DNA from 4 places in the Candidatus Pantoea rara genome. Region 2 is predicted to be linked to each of the others. Evidence: predicted binding sites of a transcription regulator. Region 2 holds the regulator's gene; each other region holds the start of a gene.
The links. The regulator LexA, encoded in region 2, represses DNA repair genes until DNA is damaged. The targets are predictions, from matches to a motif close to TNCTGTATGTACATACAGNA.

Region 1 (5,131 bases), 540 kb from region 2:
ACACTTTGGGTATGCCGATCGCATCCAGGAGATCCACATTAAAGTGATCCACATCCTGATGCTGCTGATCGAAAAAGAGATGGTGAAGTAACTGCGCCGGCCTCCCGCAGACGGGAGGCCGCTTAATCAGAGGTGGTGGCTATGTGCGAATTGCTCGGGATGAGCGCCAATGTTCCCACGGATATCTGTTTCAGCTTTACCGGACTGGTTCAGCGTGGCGGTGGAACCGGGCCTCACAAAGATGGCTGGGGCATTACCTTCTACGAAGATAAAGGTTGTCGTACGTTTAAAGATCCGCTGCCGAGTTTTAACTCGCCGATTGCGCGTCTGGTACAGGAGTATCCGATCAAATCGCATTCGGTGGTGGCGCACATCCGCCAGGCGAATCGCGGTCAGGTGTCGCTGGAGAACACGCATCCGTTTACCCGCGAGCTGTGGGGCCGTCACTGGACCTATGCGCACAACGGCCAGCTTAAGGGCTATCGGCAACTGGAGACCGGTACGTTCCGGCCGGTAGGCGAAACGGACAGCGAGAAGGCGTTTTGCTGGATCCTGCATCAGCTGGCGACGCGCTATCCGCGCACGCCGGGCAACTGGCCTGCAGTGTTTCGTTTTATCGGGGAGCTGGCTGGCACATTGCGGCAGAAGGGCGTGTTTAACATGCTGCTGTCAGACGGGCGATATCTGATGGCCTTTTGCTCCACCAACCTCTTCTGGATCACCCGTCGTGCACCCTTTGGCCGGGCGCAGTTACTGGATCAGGATGTGGAAGTTGATTTTCAGCAGCACACCACGCCGCATGACGTGGTGACGGTGATTGCTACGCAGCCACTGACGGCCAATGAAACCTGGCAGCGAATTGCGCCAGGTGAATGGGCGTTATTCTGCCTTGGAGAGCGCCAGGAATGAACGGGAAGCGGCTTCGGGACTCGCTAAAACCGGTGCCGGACTGCTGTTCATCACATATTTACCGCTGGCGACATTGACCGTCGGCGGCTGGCGATACTTCGCAAAGTAAGCGTATCCTGGCTGTAACTGCTGCCAGAAACTGGCATCGCTGGAGTAGCGGTGACGCTGCATATTGCTGTCGGTCATGCGGAACGGATAGATGCTGATGCTGACATCCTGCTGGCCGTTACGCAGCGCGGCGTTCACATACGTAAAAATCTCATCCATATAGGCGTTTGTCATGGCATAGCAGCCAATCGACTTACAGTCGCCATGAATCATCAGGTAGTTGCCGCTGTAGCCCTGATTACGATCGTACTGATTCGGGAAGCCAATGTTGATGGCACGATAAAAACGGCTATCTGGCTTCAACTGATTCAGCTTCACGTTGTAAAAACCTTCCGGGCTTTTGAAATCACCTTCGCGGCGTTTCGGGCCGAGGCCGCCAGAAAAGTTACAGATGCGGTAGGTATCCAGCAGGCGGTATTCATTACCGATTTTGCCGTAGAGTTCGAGGGTGCGTTCTTCCTTGAAAATCTGGATATAGACCGGGGTGCCGAGTAACTGCTTCTTTAATTCTTTACTGACCGGTGCCGCTGTCTGAACGGGTTCGGGTGTCATTGCCATGCTGAGGGCTGGCAGTAAAATCATCGCAAACAGGAGTGCGATTTTGCCCATGCTGTGTATACCTTGAAATGAAGAGAACATGACGCAAATTGTGCGTCTCTGTTTGCATTATCGGAACTGTCCGCTACCGCAGCGCAACATTAAACATTGTCTGTTTTTTTAGCAAGACGGCGTCAGCGAAATTCGCGATTTACTGAAGGATATTCGGCCACAAATTTGTAAACTTTAATTGTGGGCGCGACAAATATTGCAGTTACCCCTGCCAACTGTATACTTATCCAGTGCTGGAGGGGGTATGCGTAAAATCATTCATGTCGATATGGACTGCTTCTATGCCGCGGTGGAGATGCGTGATAATCCCCAGCTGCGCGATATCCCGATCGCCATTGGTGGCAGCCGCGAACGTCGCGGCGTAATCAGCACCGCCAACTATCCGGCTCGTAAATTTGGCGTGCGCAGCGCGATGCCAACTGGCATGGCCCTCAAGCTATGCCCACACCTCCGTTTGCTGCCAGGACGCTTCGATGCCTACAAAGAAGCCTCTGCGCAGATCCGCGACATTTTTACCCGCTATACGCCCCTGATTGAACCCCTCTCCCTTGATGAAGCCTATCTGGATGTCACCGACAGCCCGCACTGTCACGGCTCTGCCACGCTGATGGCGCAGGCGATCCGCGCCACCATCTACCGTGAAACCGGGCTGACCGCTTCAGCGGGCATCGCCCCGATTAAATTTCTGGCAAAGATCGCCTCTGACCTGAATAAGCCGGACGGACAGTTCGTGATTACACCGCCGGAGATGGCTGGTTTTTTGCTGACGTTGCCGCTGGCGAAGATCCCCGGTGTTGGTAAGGTCTCGGCCAAAAAGCTGGAAGAGATGGGGCTGGTGACCTGCGGCGACGTGCAGAAGGCCGATCTGGCGCTACTGCTGAAGCGCTTTGGGAAGTTTGGCCGGGTACTGTGGGAGCGCAGCAATGGCATTGATGATCGCAGCGTCATTGTGGAGCGCGAGCGTAAATCGCTGGGGGTGGAACGCACGCTGGCGGAAGATATCAGCGACTGGGATGCCTGCCTGGAGATTATCGATTTTCTCTATGCCGAACTGGATCGCCGGCTTACGCAGATCCGCCCTGACAGGCAGGTGGCGCGTCAGGGCGTTAAACTCAAGTTCAGTGATTTTCAGCAGACGACCCAGGAGCACATCTGGCCGGTACTGAATAAAGAGGACATGATTGCCATCGCCCGGAAAACCTGGGATGAGCGTCGTGCCGGACGCGGCGTGCGGCTGGTGGGACTGCATGTCACCATGGTCGATCCCCAGCTTGAGCGTCAGCTGCTGCTGGGCCTGTAACGGCCAGCCTCACCGATTGGCAAGGCTGACGCCGGATTACTTCTTATATTTCGCCGCCAGGGTAGCAAACCACGGCGCGACGAAATCTTCATTGCTGCCCCAGCCCGGAATGATCCTGTTCAGCGACGCCACGTTCACTGCGCCAGGCTGGCTGCCGAGCTGCTGCTGAGAGATTGACGCGGCTTTAAACTGGTACGTCGCTGGCGTCTCTTCACCGGCAATCTTTTTCGCCACCAGGCGCATATTCACCGCGCCGATGGTTTTAGGATCGACCGCCACCGTCTGCACCCATGGGCTGTTCTTCTGACGCATCAGCTGCAAATCCTGGTTCGAGACATCAATGCTGTAGAGCTTGATCTCGGTCCGGCCATTCTCCTGCAGCGCTTTGTAAGCGCCCTGGCTGAAGGCATCCCAGGCCCCCCAGATCGCGTCGATTTTGCCTTTCGGGTATTTCGCCAGAATCGCACCAATCTTGTTGGCGGTATCGCCCTGCACATCCGTTGAAACTGCACCAATCGACTCCAGCTGATGAATGCCCGGATTCTCTTTCAGCAGTTTTTCATACACCACCTGACGGCGCTCCATCGGCGGGAAACCGGCGACCCACAGTTTGACGATATTCGCTTTGCCATTGAAATCATGGATGAGCTGGCCCAGCGAAAGCTGTGCCAGTGAAGCGTCATCCTGCGCGGTGACGGTGACGCCCGGAATCGGGCTATCCACCGGTGTATCAAACATAGACAGCCTGATGCCCGCGTCGGCAATGCGCTTCACCAGTCCGCTGGCATAGGGCGCTTTACCGTGCGACAGCACGATGCCGTCATATTTCTGGCTGATCGCCTGATTCACGAAATCCTGGAAGCGCGCATCATCACCGTTACTCAGGAAGGTGCTGACCTTAAAGCCCAACTGGCGACCCTGCTGAATAGCCCCGGCAACAAACTGGGTGGTGTTGTCATCAGAGCCGAGGTTACGGATCACCGCAATACGGATCGGGCCATCATGGCTGGCGATAGCAGCCGGTACCGGCGTGACGGTGTCCGCGAAGGCGGCGCTGGCGTTCAGCAGGCTCAGGGCCAGCAGCGAGAGTGTTATTTTTTGCATTGTTATCAACTCCGGTCATCGCGCCTCAGCGGCGCTGGATATAGGTGATCGCCAGTGCTAAAGCCAGCACCAGCCCTTTAATAATGTCCATGGCGTAGTAGGGAACAGAGAGCATCACCAGGCCGTTCTGCAGCACGCCGAGAATAACCGCGCCGACCAGCGTGCCCAGCGCATTGGGTTTGCCTGAGCCTGCCAGTGAGAAGCCAATCCACGCCGCCGCGACGGCATCCATCAGGTAGCCGCTACCGGCATTGACCTGTGATGAACCGATACGCGAGGCGAGCAGGATGCCGCCCAGACCGGCCAGCAGTGAAGCGATCACATAGGCCAGCACCCGGTAGCGTGTGGTGCGGATGCCGGAGAGGCGCGCCGCTTCTGGATTGCCGCCCAGCGCGTACATCCGCCGACCGTGTTTGGTCAGGGACAGCGCCAGCTGCGCGGCGACGGTGACGACCAGCATAATGATGACGATGGTCGGCACCTGGCCGAGCAGGCCAAACGTCGCCGGAAGGGTGCCTTCCGCCATATCACCGCTCGGCAGCACCATGTTCTCGGTGATCGATCCGCCAAAGCTGTAGGTCATCGCCACACCCTGAATCACAAACAGCGTCGCCAGTGTCGCCAGCATGTCGGGGATGCGCAGGATCACAATCAGGAAGGCGTTAAACAGCCCGACCAGCGTGCAGAGCGCCAGGGTAATCAGGATCGCGGTGGTGGTGCCGAAGCCGTACCAGACAAACAGCGAAATCACTAACGCATTTGCCAGTGAAGCGGTTGAGCCGACCGACAGATCGAAGCCACCGACGGTCAGCGAGATCGAGACGCCGATCGCAATCACCGTAACAATGGCAATGGATCGCAGAATATTGATGATGTTATTGGGTTCAAGGAAGCTGTCGGAGGCCAGGCCAAAGGCGGCGATCAGAATCACCACCGTAAGCAACATGCCCCATTTATAGAGAAAGTCGAACAACTGGTGACGCCACGGCGAGGGAGTCAGGTTCAGGCTGGTTTCTTTGCTGCTCACGCAGGGGTTCCTCCGGTGGAATAGAGCAAAAGCGTCTCTTCGGTGACGTCGCAGGCAGCCAGTTCGGCCACAAT
Region 2 (5,131 bases):
GGGCAAAATGGATGCGTGCCACGCGAGCCAGTTTCTGGGCAATCGACTTATCTGTACCGTGTTCCGTTGCCATACGGCGCAGTGAGACAGTCGGCGAGAAACGGACAAAACTGTCGCGTCCATGCCAGATTACTGCAAAGAACTTCTGCACCCCGTTCAGCACCCGCAGATGCGGCGTCGCTTCGCCCTGGACTTCACGTCCTGGCGCGCGGCCAAACATCACCGTGACTGGCAGCATCTGAATATCCAGCTTAGGGTTATTGCGATGCAGGTCCAGGTAATCGTGAAAGATTTTCACCGATTCAACGCTGGGCACAAAATAGGGAAAGACGCGCGGGCCATCATGGATAAACACGTGGCGTGGCAACAGTGAACCATCAATCTCCAGCGGAGTGAGTGGGTCGGGCAGATGATGCCGCAGACACTGTGCACGTAAAGTCAGTAAGTCAGCCTTCGAATCGTAAGGCAAAACATACATAATAGGTCGGGTCGGATCCAGACCATGTTCAGACACGGGATCGGCCGGAATGGCCTTACTTTTTACCAAAAAGGAGAGTGGTAAATTAAGTAATTTGTAATAGAGTTTACGCCAACCTGACATAGACAACATGAAGCCTCTTGTTAGCAAAGCGCCGCAAGCATATCAGAAAGCGCAGCGAAGATCTGTGGTGGTGCCAATTGCACGCAGCCCAGACATTGACGTCAATCCGATGAAAGGGTTCCCACATCATGGCAAATAATGCCACCGGACTTATCAGAATAGTAAAAGCCGCAGGCTACTCATGGCAGGGACTGCGAGCCGCCTGGCAACATGAAGCGGCGTTTCGGCAGGAAGCGCTGGCTGCACTGGCCGCTATTATTATCGCGTGCTGGCTGGATGTCGATGTGATCGCCCGCATCCTTATGATTGGGGTGGTGGTGCTGGTGGTCATTGTCGAAATCCTCAATAGCGCCATTGAAGCGGTGGTCGATCGCATCGGTCAGGAGCATCATCCGCTGGCGGGCCGCGCAAAAGACATGGGCTCGGCAGCGGTGCTGATCAGCATCATACTGGCCCTGTTTGTCTGGGTCGCGCTGCTCTGGACACATTTGCGATAGCCCTTCCACAACGCGCCTGAGGGCGCGTTTTACCTGACAATCGGTTTCCATTTCGCCAATACCTGTATATACTCACAGCGACTGTATAAACAACCAGGGGGCGGGATGAAAGCATTAACCAGCAGGCAGCAGCAGGTCTATGACCTGATTCGCGACCATATTTCTTCAACGGGCATGCCGCCTACGCGTGCAGAGATTGCCGCGCAGCTGGGCTTCCGTTCGCCAAATGCGGCAGAAGAGCATCTGAAAGCGCTGGCGCGCAAAGGCGTCATCGAGATCGTTTCTGGTGCTTCGCGCGGCATTCGTCTGTTAATGGAAGAAGAAGCCTCTGAAGGGCTGCCACTGATTGGCCGTGTTGCAGCCGGTGAGCCGATCATGGCGCAGGAACATATCGAAACCCATTACAAGGTCGATCCAGGCCTGTTCAAACCATCTGCTGACTTCCTGCTGCGCGTCAGCGGAATGTCTATGAAAGATATCGGGATTATGGATGGCGACCTGCTCGCGGTACATAAAACCCAGGATGTGCGCAACGGCCAGGTTGTTGTTGCCCGCATTGATGATGAAGTCACCGTTAAACGCTGGAAAAAGCAGGGTGCTATCGTGCACCTTTTGCCTGAAAACAGTGATTTCGACCCGATTGTTGTCGATACCCGTGCTCAGTCGCTGACTATTGAAGGTCTGGCGGTTGGCGTGGTCCGTAACGGCGAGTGGCTCTGATTCTGAGGGCTGCGTGCATTCGCCTTTTCTGATGCTATTCTGTCTGCCCTAATTTTGTCGCCTGCTTTACTGCAGCGACACTGAGCACGGAACGGCGAATGCGCTTTGTCACGGCAACGGATAAAAATCTCTGGCGGCTTGCGCTGCCGATGATCCTTTCAAATATCACCGTTCCCTTACTGGGGGTGGTCGATACTGCAGTTATTGGTCATCTCGACAGCCCTGTCTATCTTGGCGGGGTTGCGGTCGGGACAACAGTGACCAGCTTCCTGTTTATGCTGCTGCTTTTCCTTCGAATGAGTACCACTGGCCTTACGGCACAGGCGTTTGGTGCGGGCGATAAAACCGCTCTGGCACGTGCACTGGCACAGCCGCTGATCATTGCGTTGCTGGCAGGTGTCCTGTTCATCGCTTTACGTTATCCGATTATCCAGCTGGCGACCCACCTGGTTGGTGGCAATCCCGATGTTCTTGAACAGGCGGCACTGTTTATTCAGATTCGCTGGCTCAGTGCGCCTGCAACCCTGGCAAACCTGGTGATTCTGGGCTGGCTGCTGGGCGTGCAGTATGCCCGCGCGCCGGTGATCCTGCTGGTGGTGGGCAATCTGGTTAACATCGTGCTCGATCTCTGGCTGGTGATGGGGTTGCACTGGGGTGTCGCGGGTGCGGCAACCGCCACGGCGCTGGCGGAGTACATCACGCTGGGCGTCGGCGGTATTATGGTCTGGCGGGTGTTAAAGCTGCGCGGTATTACGTTTAATCTGCTGAAGCAGAGCTGGCGCGGTGACAGCGGCCGGCTGCTGCGCCTCAACCGGGATATCATGCTGCGCTCTCTGATGCTGCAGCTCTGTTTTGCCTCGCTCACCGTGCTGGGTGCGCGGCTGGGTCCGGATGTGGTAGCGGTTAACGCAGTATTACTGATGTTCATTACCTTTACTGCCTACGCGCTGGATGGTTTTGCCTACGCGGTTGAAGCTTTTGCCGGCGAAGCACATGGCGCAAAAGATGGCAGTAAATTGCAGCAGGTCTGGCACTCAGCCTGTCGGCAGGCGCTGGTGGTAGCGCTGTTCTTCTCGCTGGCTTATGCCATTTTTGGCCCGCAGATTGTCACCCTGCTGACCTCTCTTCAGTCACTGCAGCAGACAGCAGACCGCTATCTGGTCTGGCAGATAATCATGCCGCTGATCGGCGTCTGGTGTTATCTGCTGGATGGGATGTTCATTGGCGCGACGCGCGGACGTGAGATGCGTAACAGCATGGTCGTGGCAGCGGCAGGCTACTTTCTGACGTTGCTCAGCATACCGATGCTGGGCAATCACGGCCTGTGGCTGGCGGTGACGGTTTTCCTGGCGCTGCGCGGCCTGTCACTGTGGCTCATCTGGCGTAAGCACTGGCGTCATAACAGCTGGTTTGACGCCTGATTCTGCAGAGGCTGGCCCAGGTTGATACGGATTATTCTGTATTATTCCATGGTTATGAAATTGGCTACTACAATTAACTTTAAGCAGCGCAGTTAACCAGCGCTTTATATCGTTATTTTGTTGAGTAGCAAAATAATCATTAAACCCGAGGATTGGAGGTCTGCCATGAATAAAGACGAAGCGAGCGGCAACTGGAAGCAGTTCAAAGGCAAAATGAAAGAGAAATGGGGCAAGCTGACCGACGATGATATGCAGGTTATCGAAGGTAAACGCGATCAGCTGGTCGGTAAAATCCAGGAACGTTACGGCTATGCGAAAGATGAAGCAGAGCGCGAAGTAACGGACTGGGAAGGCAAGAACAAAGATCACCGCTGGTAATCACGATATCCTGATAATGAGCTTAAGCCGCTTCGGTGTGCCCGCACCGGAGGGTACAGGGATGGAATCGCACAAGGATGTGCCAGTTACCCGCGTTTTCCCCGCTTTTTCCCCTCATCATGGTGATCATGCTCGCAGCTCTCCTGGTGCGTACAGGCTTCAACCGCAGCACAACTTTCACATAACCCATGCGCTTCAATCACACTGTGGCGCAATGTAAACTGCGCCTCACCTGCCAGCGTCGTAATAATCTTCTCCACACCTTGTGCCTGTTTCTCTGTAACAGCAGCACAGCGGTCACAGACCAGCATCACCGACGTATGGGCTGGCGCTTCAAAGTGATGACACATGACGTAGCTGTTATTGGATTCCACCCGATGAATGAAACCCTGCTCCAGCAGGAAATCGAGCGCACGATAGACCGTGGGCGGCTTGGCCTGAGGTTCACTGACGCGAAGTTGATCCAGCAAATCATAGGCGCTGATTGAGCCGGGCTGTTCGGCCATCAGGCGCAATACTTCAGCACGCTGCGAAGTCAGACGCACACCGCGTTGCAGGCACATTTTTTCGGCCTGAATCAAAATTTGCTGTGACGTCATGTTGGTCATGAAAATACTCCGCTGGATAAGTGATGTTATTTTATCACACATAGTTTCGCGATGCTGAAGTTGGTATTGTTTTAAAAATCAGCATTACTTGCCTGATAAAGCAGCATAATCAGAGTTTAACCCGTCTTTTATCTCAAATATGACGACGAATCAGATCCACCCTGAATCGACCTGAAGCGGAATTTGTTGGCCTTTTGCTTTGCATCTCACTGAGTTAAGAAGTAATGTTCAGAAAGACTTAAGAAAAGTCTGGCATTATTTGAAATATCACGGCGCAGTTTGAACAATTACAATGATTTTTTGATTGGAAAACGTCCAATCCCTTGAACTAAGACACTGTTTCCTTTGAATTCACAGCAATAACGCGTTAGCCAGGGTTCACAATAGGGCTAACAAACTATTCAGTCGTTGAATGTTTCAATGACAATTTCTCAGGTGATGGCAGGCAAATGGTGAAAAAATCCGCTCAACGTTCAGCGCTGAAGTACTCCGCTGTAGTGACCGCGCTTTTCCTTTCTTCTTCCGCCATGGCGGCAGGGACCTGGTATGATGCACGTAATGACGCAATGGGCGGCACCGGCGTCGCATCTTCTCTCTATGGCTCCGCAGTGCTGGCAAACCCGGCATTGATGACGCGCGCCAAACCCGACGATAACGTCAGCATTATTATTCCCTCGGCAGGTATTCAGGTTACTGACAAAGACAAGCTGCTCGATAAAGTCGATGATATTTCGGACACCGTGGATCGCTACCGCACGGTACTGGGTAACTTTACGGCAGCGGATTTTTTCCGTGGCTATCCTGAACTGCGCGCCGCCTCTGGCGATGTCGCCAACAGGCTAAGCGATTTGCGCGGTAACAAAGCCGACGGCAGTGCGGGCGCTGCGGTTGCGGTTACCATTCCCA
Region 3 (5,131 bases), 1.0 Mb from region 2:
TTGAGCTGATGAGGCTGGATGTCAGCGCCCATGACTGTCGGGATCCCCATCGCGCGGGTCAGGATCGCCGCATGGGAGTTGGCTGCACCGTCACGCACTACCACGCCAGCCAGCCGCTCCTGCGGCAGCTCCGCTAAGGTGGTGGCAGTAAGTTCATCGGCCACCAGCACAAAGCGTTCCGGCCAGGCATTCGTGCCGACCAGCGTGTCATCGAGGTGGAACAGCAGACGCTGGCCAAGTACCCGCAGATCACCCGCGCGTTCACGCAGGTAATTGTCCGTCAGGCTGGCGAACTGTTCAGCAAACTTCTCGATCACCTGTTTTACCGCCCATTCGGCGACCGATCCACGTTCGATCTCATCGAACAGATCTTTCTTCAGACGGGCATCGGTTAACAGGTGCGAGTAGAGATCGAAAATGGCCGCGCTCTCTTTCTGTGCGCTGGCGCTGAAACGTTTGCTGAAACGGCGAAATTCATTGGTTGCTTCGCTCATCGCGAGCGACAGACGCTCACGTTCACGCTGAACATCCAGCGTTGAGGCGGCCGATACCTGATCGAGCAGAGGCTGCGTCTCATCGACCCAGCCCGGCGCCACCGCGACGCCGGGTGCCGCTGCAATCGCGCGCACCCGCGTCTGGCGGAACTGACCAAACAGCTGACCCATCTGAGATTGCGACAGCAGCGCCGCCATCTGGGTAGCCAGCGTGACCAGGAATGACTCTTCGCTTTCATCAAACTGACGGTGTTCGCGCTGCTGCACGACCAGCACGCCAAGGAGCTGACGACGGCTGATCACCGGCACGCCGAGGAAGGAGCGATAGCGCTCCTCTTTTACTGCGGGGATATATTTAAAGCTGGGGTGACTCTGGGCGTCAGCAAGGTTGATCGGTTCAGCCAGACGGCCCACTAAACCAACGATACCCTCGTCAAAAGCCAGCGTTACGGTGCGGCCACGCGGTTTTTTGAGTCCGCGCGTCGCCATCAGGTAATAGCAGCGACGGTCCTGGTCGGCGAGATAAACGGAACAGACTTCCGTATCCATCGCCAGACAGATCTCATTGACCAGGATGTCGAGTGCTTCATTGAGACGCGGCGCACTCGCCACTTTTTCTACAATTTCGCGCAACTGAGTGAGCATAAAGGGCGTGGCCTATCCTCTCTTACGTCGATGGGCAGGATTATTTCGCTGCCCCGCACTCTCCTGCATAGACATCACCACGCCAGCGAATTCCTTCATTACCCGACGATAAACGTCGCGCTTAAAGGAGACAACCTGACGCACCGGATACCAGAAACTGACCCAGCGCCAGCCGTCAAATTCCGGCGTACTGCTGTGCTGCACATTGATATCCGCGTCATTACACATTAACTGCAGAAGAAACCACTTTTGTTTCTGGCCGATACATACCGGCTTTGTGTCCCAACGCACCAAACGTTTTGGCAACTTGTAACGCAACCAGTTGCGGGTAGAAGCAAGTATTCGAACATCTTTCCGGTGTAAGCCAACCTCTTCGAACAATTCGCGATACATCGCCTGCTCTGCGGTTTCACCGGGATTGATGCCTCCCTGAGGAAATTGCCAGGAGTGCTGTCCAAAGCGCCTGGCCCATAACACTTGTCCCTGCCGGTTACAGATTACGATACCAACATTCGGGCGGTAGCCATCATCATCGATCACCGGACTACCTCAAAGCAAAATTTGAATGCGCTGATTGTTTCACACTCCTTACAGGCGGTAAACCACTGGATTCATGGGGTATCAGCTCATCAAAGCTGGGATAACTCACAGAAAAGGGCAAAGTTATAAACAAAGACCGCGAAAAAAATCGATCTTATTCACGTTTTCTGTGGATAGCTTTGTGCAGAACGCGGGAGTTAACTGAATAACATTTTCAGGGGTCGCCTGCGGACTGAAAAGCATTATTACCTTATCACAATGAATTTAAACAAAATTAAATCTTAATGACCAACCATAAAACTTTCATAAAACGGCAATATGTTCGCGACAACTGACAATCGATTAAAATATAAGCACAGTGCTTTTTATCCACAGTTAATCGCTCAGGGTTAGGCCAGAGAGGCGAAATTATGCTCATATCGTGAAAAGTCAAGGCTGTAAATGGAACCAGTACTGCACAGAAACAGTGTTATCCCATTTTTCTGTGGATAACCGGGCTGGAGATCCTGTTCATTGTTGCGGGTAAGCTGGGATAACCCTGACTGTCCGCAGATGTTGAGCAGGAGATGCGCTAAAAAAAGCATGATCAATCATGTTATTATCGATCCGTGACGCGGTTTATTTTAGAGAAAAGATAAACCCGGCCGCCACTGTACAAATTTTAATCACTGCGAGTCATCAACATGAGTTACCTGCCAGGACCACCTGAAGATGAGGCCAGCCTGCTGGCACGCGCGCATGATTTAGCCGGATTGACGCTGGAAACGCTGGCCGCCCGCGCCGGTCTGGCCATGCCTGCGGATCTTAAACGCGATAAAGGCTGGGTCGGCATGCTGCTGGAATGGCATCTGGGTGCCAGCGCGGGCAGCAAAGCGGAACAGGATTTTGCTCATCTGGGTATCGAACTGAAAACCATCCCAATTGATGCGCAGGGTAAACCGCTGGAAACCACCTTTGTCTGTGTCGCACCGCTGACCGGCAACAGCGGCGTCACCTGGCTCACCAGCCATGTGCGTCACAAGCTGGCGCGGGTGTTATGGATCCCGGTTGAAGGCGGGCGTGAGATTCCGCTGCGGGAACGCCGTGTTGGCGCGCCGCTGTTATGGACTCCGAACACAGAAGAAGATGAGATGCTGCGTCAGGACTGGGAAGAGCTGATGGATATGATTGTGCTGGGACGCGTTGAGCAGATTACCGCACGACATGGCGCCTGGCTGCAGATCCGCCCTAAAGCCGCCAACAGTAAGGCGCTGACAGAGGGCATCGGCGATCAGGGCCAGCCAATCATGACCCTGCCGCGCGGCTTCTACCTCAAGAAGAGCTTCACCGGGCCACTGCTGGCACGTCATTTTCTCCTCTGAATGTCACCACGCACGCCGTCAGTTCGGAATTTTATGGGAGATCGGCGGATTGAATGCGTATAATCGCCGTTTACTTTTCGTTTAGGATTGAATGTCGGTATGTTTGAGTGGATTTCTGATCCCAACGCCTGGCTGGCGCTGGGCACCCTGACCATCCTTGAAGTGGTGCTGGGTATTGATAACATCATTTTCCTGTCGCTGGTGGTCGCTAAACTGCCAAAGCACCAGCAAGCCAGCGCACGTCGCATTGGTCTGATGGGCGCGATGCTGATGCGTCTTGGCCTGCTGGCCTCTATCGCGTGGGTTGCCCGTCTGACTAACCCGCTGTTTACGCTGATGGATCATGCGTTTTCGGCGCGCGATCTGATTCTGCTGTTTGGTGGACTGTTCCTGCTGTGGAAATCGAGCATGGAGATCCATGAAACGATCGAAGGCAGCGAAGGCGAGCACAACACCCGCGTCCATTCGTTCCTCGGCGCGATTGTGCAGATCATGATGCTCGACATTATTTTCAGCCTCGACTCGGTCATCACCGCTATCGGCCTCTCCGATCATCTGTTCATTATGATGGCGGCCGTTGTAATTGCGGTGCTGATGATGATGTTCGCCGCACGCGCCATTGGTGAGTTTGTTGAACGTCATCCATCGGTGAAAATGCTGGCGCTCTCTTTCCTGATCCTGGTCGGTTTTACCCTGATTCTGGAGAGTTTTGCGGTCCATGTACCAAAAGGTTACATTTATTTCGCGATGTTCTTCTCGATGGCGGTTGAGTGCCTTAACCTGATGCGCAGTAAGAAAAAGCACGCCTGATAAAGTCAAGGGCGAGCCTGCTCGCCCCGTTACTTTCAGATTTCTGCGATTAACCCTGCCGGCAAAACCATTTATTACTACACTGTTTGCACTTGACCATTTGTGAGGATAAGTCGTGATGAAAGGGTTGGCAGGAGTAGCACTGGTGATGGTAACCGCCGCATTCTTAAGTGGATGCAGTTCTGATTATGTCATGGCGACCAAAGATGGCCGGATGATCATGACCGAAGGCAAGCCGAGCATTGATAAAGAGACCGGCCTGGTGGAGTACACTGACCAGACGGGTCATATGGTGCAGATTAACAGCGATGAGGTCTCAACGATCATTGAACGTTAATTGCCCGATTTAATCACCTGCCACCGATTCCCCGCTGGCAGGTGATTTCCCCGACTTTTCCCCCTTCCTTCCCCGCCATTGCTCGCGCTATAGTCCCTGAGAACACAACATTCCATTCCATAAAGAAAAGGAAGCTGGCAATGCACTATCATCGTATTCCTCACAGCACGCTGGAAGTGAGTCAGCTGGGATTGGGCACCATGACGTTTGGCGAACAGAACAGCGAAGCCGACGCGCATGCTCAACTGGATTTAGCACTCCGTTCCGGCATCAACTTTATTGATACTGCCGAGATGTATCCGGTGCCTCCGCGCCCGGAAACCCAGGGTCTGACCGAACACTATATTGGCAGCTGGCTCAAACAGCGCGGCAGTCGTGACAAAATCATTCTGGCCAGTAAAGTGGCCGGACCGTCGCGCGGCAATGATGCGTCGATTCGCCCGGATATGGCGCTGGACCGTAAAAACATCCGCGCCGCACTTGATGCCAGCCTGAAACGTCTGAACACCGATTACCTTGATCTCTACCAGTTGCACTGGCCGCAGCGTCAGACCAACTACTTCGGCAAACTCGGCTATCAGTACAGCGAGACCACCGCTCAGGTGACGCTGCTGGAGACGCTCGAAGCACTGGCCGAACAGGTGCGTGCCGGTAAGATCCGCTACATCGGGGTGTCGAACGAAACCGCGTGGGGTGTGATGCGTTATCTGCAGCTGGCAGAGAAGCATGAACTGCCGCGCATCGTCAGCATTCAGAATCCCTACAGCCTGCTGAACCGCAGCTTCGAAGTGGGTCTGGCCGAAATCAGCCAGCATGAAGGCGTAGAGTTGCTGGCGTATTCCAGCCTGGCATTTGGTACGCTGAGCGGCAAATACCTGAATGGCGCGCAGCCTGCGGGCGCACGCAACACGCTGTTCAGCCGCTTTACCCGCTACAGCGGCGAG
Region 4 (5,131 bases), 1.5 Mb from region 2:
TAAAGCCGCCTGAGGGCGGCTTTATTTTTGCCTGTAAGCAGAGCACTGCCTGGCGCTGCCCTTCTTTTATTATCGATATTTTATAAACCAGAAATAGCTAGTATGGCGTGGCAATAATATTGCTAAGCCCGGTCGGATCTTGTGCCAGAAGTATTAAAAAATATGAGATACACACGTTCTGCTTATCTGAATTTCAGGCAACCCCGCTCTTTTTTGACCAGCATAATAAATCAGTGATTTTCTGCCGAATCAGCATGCCCTTTTTTATCATTTATAATCATGGGGTTACATCCTGCCTTAAAGGTTCCATATATTTTCGGTAATTTGCACCGTCTCTGTCCGGCGTTTTCGGCCTTTTAGTCCGGAGCACCTTTAACTAGACTATTTATATCGCTATTTAATCAGGAGGGTAGAGATGGTTTATCACGATAAAACAACCGGTCATATGATTCTTGGTGAAGCAGCCATTAATCTGGCGTTTGAAGAGCAGGAAATCACCCTGATATCACTGATTCGGCAGTTAGGTGAAATGGCAGAGAATGAGCGCAGCGATGATCGGGTAGAGCAGATTTCAGACGCGCGAAACTGGCTCAAAGGTTTCATTGATCCCACAACCCGCGATCGCGCCGAACTGAACTGGCTGGTAGAGACCGGACAGGCGCCGATTTCCCTTAAAGATTATCGTTAATCATGTACAGGTCGTTGCTGTTCATTTTTCATGGCGCCGGACGCCTGTCCGGGGCCAATCAGCCTGATGGACGTCCCCGGCGTCTTACTTTAAACCGCCTCGCGTTGACCTGGTTCCCGGGATAATAAACGCATTTACCCTCATGGCTGAAATTGCTGTACAGATGCACTGCTTTTGTATAACTTCGCGCAATACGATCGTTTTTATCTCACACCCAGGAAATCCCCCCATGTACCCGACCCAGAGACTGCCACAAACGGCAGACGACATTGCCCGTTATTTCAATGCGGCAAGCCTGCCTTCGCAGCAGGAGACGCTGGGACAGGTGGTGGTGGACATTCTTAATTCGGGCGGGAATGTGAATCGCAAATCAATCTGCACCAAACTGTTGCGTCGCCTTGAAACGGCATCCACTGAGGAAGAAGAGCGCCATTACCGTGCGCTCATCAGCCTGTTATTTGGGCGTTAATGCAATCCCTGTCAGCGCGTCAGCGGCTCCCCGCTTTCCGTTACCCGCTGAGTCTGTGGATGTTTCGCTGTCTGGGTTTCAAACCCACCACGGGCGGCAAAAACAGAGCAGCTAATCGCTGCTACGAGTGTCAGTAAGATTGAAGTTTTCACGAAACAGGCCTTAATTTTCCACGCTATAGAATAAAGCGTGAAAGCCTGGCACAGAATCAGAGGTGGGGAAAGGAAAGTGCAGAATTTCTCGGTCCTGAATGTGCGGGGCTGCGAAGTGCCTGCTTACTGAGCCTGCTTATTGATTAAGCGGCCCTGCCTCAAAACAGTTATCCCGACACTTTTAATACCAGCGTCTACTTCAGCGCAACCACAGGCAGATCCGTGATCCGGGTGGTATAGGCTGGCGACAGCATTTCGCGCTTCATCGACCAGGCTTTGTTAATCCCCTGTCCGGCAAACCACAGCTTCCCACTGCCGAGTTTGTTGACTGTGTCGATCAGCTTCATCAGCTCTTCGCTATTGCGGCGGGGTTGATGTTCGTCAAACAGATCAAGCTGAGCCACGCCCTGACTGAAAAAATCCCCCAGCACGATGCCTGCCTTCATGTAGCGGTGTCCTTCAATCCAGATGTTATCCAGACACGCTATCGCAACGCTGATAATGTCGCGCGTGTCCTGCGTCGGGATCAACAGCTGGCCAGTGGACTGATTGCCATAAAAGGGTTCGTCAGTCGCATGCGGGCTGGTACGCACAAACACCCCTATCTGGCGACAATATTGATTCTCACGACGCAGTTTTTCTGCCGCGCGCTCAGCATAGGCGCAGACGGCCTCACGCATCTGATCGTAGTCTGAGATACGGCTGCCAAACGATCGCGAACACATAATTTGCTGTTTTACCGGCGTCATCGACTCCAGTTCCAGGCAGGATTCGCCGCGCAACTCTCTGACGGTACGCTCCATTACCACGCTGAACTGTTTGCGAATGGCTTCTGTACTTTGATCGGCCAGATCTTTCGCCGTCATGACGCCCATGGCGTTGAGCCGTTTGCCGATCCGGTGGCCCACGCCCCAGACCTCAGCCACATCAATCAGCGGCAGCAGCTTTCTTTGCCGCCCGGGATCTGAGAGATCGACAATGCCGCCCGTTTTGCTCCACTTTTTGGCCGCAAAATTCGCCAGTTTGGCCAGCGTCTTGGTCTGGGCAATGCCGACCCCGACGGTCAGATGGGTCTCTTTGCGTACCCGCTCTCTGACCTGGCGGCCAAAGGTCTCCAGCGCCATACAGTTATGCACGCCTGTGAGATCCATAAAGGCCTCGTCGATCGAGTAGATCTCCACCGACGGCGCCATCTCTTCCAGTATCGTCATCACCCGGTGGCTCATGTCGGCGTAGAGGGCGTAATTTGAGCTGAAGACGTGCACCGCGTGACGCGTCAGCTCTTCACGCATTTTGAAATAGGGTGCGCCCATTTTGATGCCGGCTTTCTTTGCCTCGGCACTGCGTGCAATCACGCAGCCGTCGTTGTTGGACAACACCACCACCGGCTTGCCTCTGAGATCGGGCCGGAAAACGGTCTCACATGATGCGTAAAAGCTGTTGACGTCGACCAGCGCGAACACGATCAGTGCGTCGCTTTAATCACAAACGTCACCACGCCAAATACCTCCAGCGCATCTTCCGTCCGGATAGCAATCGGTTTAAATTTAGTGTTCATCGGCATCAGTTGCAGGCAGGGATGAAGCTGGAGACGCTTAACGGTGAATTCACCGTCGACCGCGGCGACCACGATATCGCCGTGTGAGGCGGTGAGTGAGCTGTCGACTACCAGCATGTCGCCATCGTTAATGCCCGCCTCAATCATCGACTCGCCGCTGACCCGGACAAAATAGGTGGCGCTGGGGTGCTGAACCATCAGTGCATTAAGATCGATACGTTGTTCGACATAATCCTGCGCCGGAGAAGGAAATCCACACGGCACGCGTTCGATATAAAGCGGTAAAGGCATAACGGCGCGAATGTCCGCAGGTTTAATGAATTCCATCATGTCACTCCTTTTTCAAATTACTGTATATAAATACAGTAATGGCTAATCCCCCTTTTAATCAAGTAACAGAAAAGATTTTTAAGCGAAGGGGTTGATGGTAATGCACTTTTTTTTAACCGTTTTTTCGCATTGCCGTCAGAGTAAGCAGAAATGGGTTACTTTCGCCGCACTGCGGGAATATCAGCAATTTTTTTTTACAGTAACGCACCTTATACATTCAGCCGCTGGTTATTCTGACTTAAGGAAAATCTGACAACGCCTCTCTGGCGCGGGTGGAGGTTTGAATATTACGAGCGGGCTGGTTATTCTGCCTTTTTTAAGCATGGAGGGATTATGACAGACGACGATCGAATCAAACATCTGGAAGAGGCAGTCGCGCAGTTAAGGGTTGAGACCACGGTATTAAAAGCGATACTCGGTCAGCAAATAGCGCTGAATAATCTTAATTACAAAGGGAAGTTTGACGATGTGCTGGCGGCGCTGGCGAAAGAATATGCCGGGCGTGGTCTGGAAGAAGGCAATAATCAGGCCATTCATGATGCCCTACGTGAATATATTAAATATGAGCCGCCTGCAGTGGAATAACCGCGTTCTGGCAGCGTCGGATTACCGGACATGACCGGCTCCCGAACGCTGCCATCCTCCTGACCTGCCCCGGCAAATGCCTGACGTTGCCGTTCAGTCTTTAAGCCTGACTGTCACTCTCCAGCGCATCCTGAATCGCATCGGCCAGATTACCAATTTCATTCGCCACGGCCTGCAGGTCCCAGGAGGTTTTTGAGCCGGTTGCCGACGTGGAGGCGCTGACCGACTCCTTTGCCACTGAAAGCGCAGCCGCCACAGCCACTGCACGTTTATGTTGTTCCTGAGTTACGCCCGCAGGCGGAATCGCGAAATAGTCGTGAACCATGATCATTTCCTTGTGATGAATAAGGGCTCAACCTTAGCCTTCTGCATCAGGCGTGGGAAGTGAATTATGCAGCGTGGCGGGTCAGACGGCCAGGATTGCAGCAGTCGCATTGCCCTGCGCCTTTTTACTATGCTAAAACCTGTACAGCTTTTTTTAAAATCCGCCAAAAAAACCGTTTTAACGCGTTAAGGTGCCATCAGGTACTTCCCGCATTTTTCTCCTGAAAATCTTCCTGGCCCAGGAAAGAGCGCCAACCTGCTGTATTTTAAACAGTAATAAGCAAAAAACCATTTTGCCGTTTTAAACACGTATTTAACATACACCACCGACCAGTATAATTTTGTCAAATTTTGTTGTACAACTTTGCAATTCCTGTATAACTTTGTCCCGTGATGTTAAATCACTTGTAACGAGGGTACTTTGCACCGCATCTGAAGGTGTTGTGGATTTCCACCTTCAGATGCAATTTTTTTTGCGTCAGCCGGCAACCGGATCTGAAACGACGCATTCTCCCCCTTTTCTTATGAGGCCTGACATGCAAACAACGATGAATACAGAGTCTCAGATTTCTGATTACTTCATGAACTCTGGCGCAGCGCTGACTACTGAACAACAGGTGGTCACCGCCGTTCATGCCGAACTCGCCCGTTCGAAAGCGCATGTCTCACATAAAGACGTCGTGCTGGGCCTGATTAATCGTCTGGAGAGCGAGCGTGACGTGGTTAAGCAGGATATTTACCGTCAGGCTCTGGAACATGTTCTGCAGCGTGCTTCGGCCACCAGCGAAAGCTAAATGGTTAAGTGGGAACGCGATTGAGCATGGATGCTTTTCCCGTCCGGAATCAGCCCCTTTTAAGGGGCTTTTTTGTTTCTCCTGCACTGAATAGCGAGTCCCCTTTTTATCGCTGATATTCCCTGCTCTGCCAGGCCAGATTTAGATCCGGAAAACACCGTTTTTTCCTCTTATTTAACCGCAAATTCTGGTTAATTGCTCTCGTTTCGCTTTATTTATCCGATATCTGTG

Region 1: dinB (DNA polymerase IV) is a predicted target of LexA. The motif match lies at 1,840-1,859, and genes of this name have one in related genera.
Region 3: mutH (DNA mismatch repair endonuclease MutH) is a predicted target of LexA. The motif match lies at 2,113-2,132, and genes of this name have one in related genera.
Region 4: umuD (translesion error-prone DNA polymerase V autoproteolytic subunit) is a predicted target of LexA. The motif match lies at 3,216-3,235, and genes of this name have one in related genera.

The regions. Positions count from the first base shown of each region.
Region 1 is NZ_CP194942.1:3,154,337-3,159,467, reverse strand. It holds gene lpcA (D-sedoheptulose 7-phosphate isomerase) at 1-91, shown strand, start outside; gene ACR8BF_RS15090 (class II glutamine amidotransferase) at 142-909, shown strand; gene dpaA (peptidoglycan meso-diaminopimelic acid protein amidase) at 880-1,626, opposite strand; gene dinB (DNA polymerase IV) at 1,871-2,926, shown strand; gene ACR8BF_RS15075 (sugar ABC transporter substrate-binding protein) at 2,963-4,030, opposite strand; gene ACR8BF_RS15070 (ABC transporter permease) at 4,056-5,057, opposite strand; gene ACR8BF_RS15065 (sugar ABC transporter ATP-binding protein) at 5,054-5,131, opposite strand, start outside.
Region 2 is NZ_CP194942.1:3,696,113-3,701,243, reverse strand. It holds gene plsB (glycerol-3-phosphate 1-O-acyltransferase PlsB) at 1-601, opposite strand, end outside; gene ACR8BF_RS17485 (diacylglycerol kinase) at 730-1,098, shown strand; gene lexA (transcriptional repressor LexA) at 1,204-1,818, shown strand; gene dinF (MATE family efflux transporter DinF) at 1,917-3,239, shown strand; gene ACR8BF_RS17470 (CsbD family protein) at 3,405-3,617, shown strand; gene zur (zinc uptake transcriptional repressor Zur) at 3,704-4,225, opposite strand; gene ACR8BF_RS17460 (conjugal transfer protein TraF) at 4,675-5,131, shown strand, end outside.
Region 3 is NZ_CP194942.1:817,235-822,365, reverse strand. It holds gene ptsP (phosphoenolpyruvate--protein phosphotransferase) at 1-1,139, opposite strand, end outside; gene rppH (RNA pyrophosphohydrolase) at 1,152-1,679, opposite strand; gene mutH (DNA mismatch repair endonuclease MutH) at 2,363-3,040, shown strand; gene ACR8BF_RS04005 (TerC family protein) at 3,140-3,850, shown strand; gene ACR8BF_RS04000 (YgdI/YgdR family lipoprotein) at 3,969-4,187, shown strand; gene ACR8BF_RS03995 (NADP(H)-dependent aldo-keto reductase) at 4,328-5,131, shown strand, end outside.
Region 4 is NZ_CP194942.1:2,174,832-2,179,962, forward strand. It holds gene ACR8BF_RS10230 (hypothetical protein) at 416-688, shown strand; gene ycgZ (regulatory protein YcgZ) at 918-1,157, shown strand; gene umuC (translesion error-prone DNA polymerase V subunit UmuC) at 1,504-2,772, opposite strand; gene umuD (translesion error-prone DNA polymerase V autoproteolytic subunit) at 2,775-3,194, opposite strand; gene ACR8BF_RS10250 (hypothetical protein) at 3,531-3,782, shown strand; gene ACR8BF_RS10255 (hypothetical protein) at 3,883-4,107, opposite strand; gene ACR8BF_RS10260 (biofilm development regulator YmgB/AriR family protein) at 4,643-4,900, shown strand.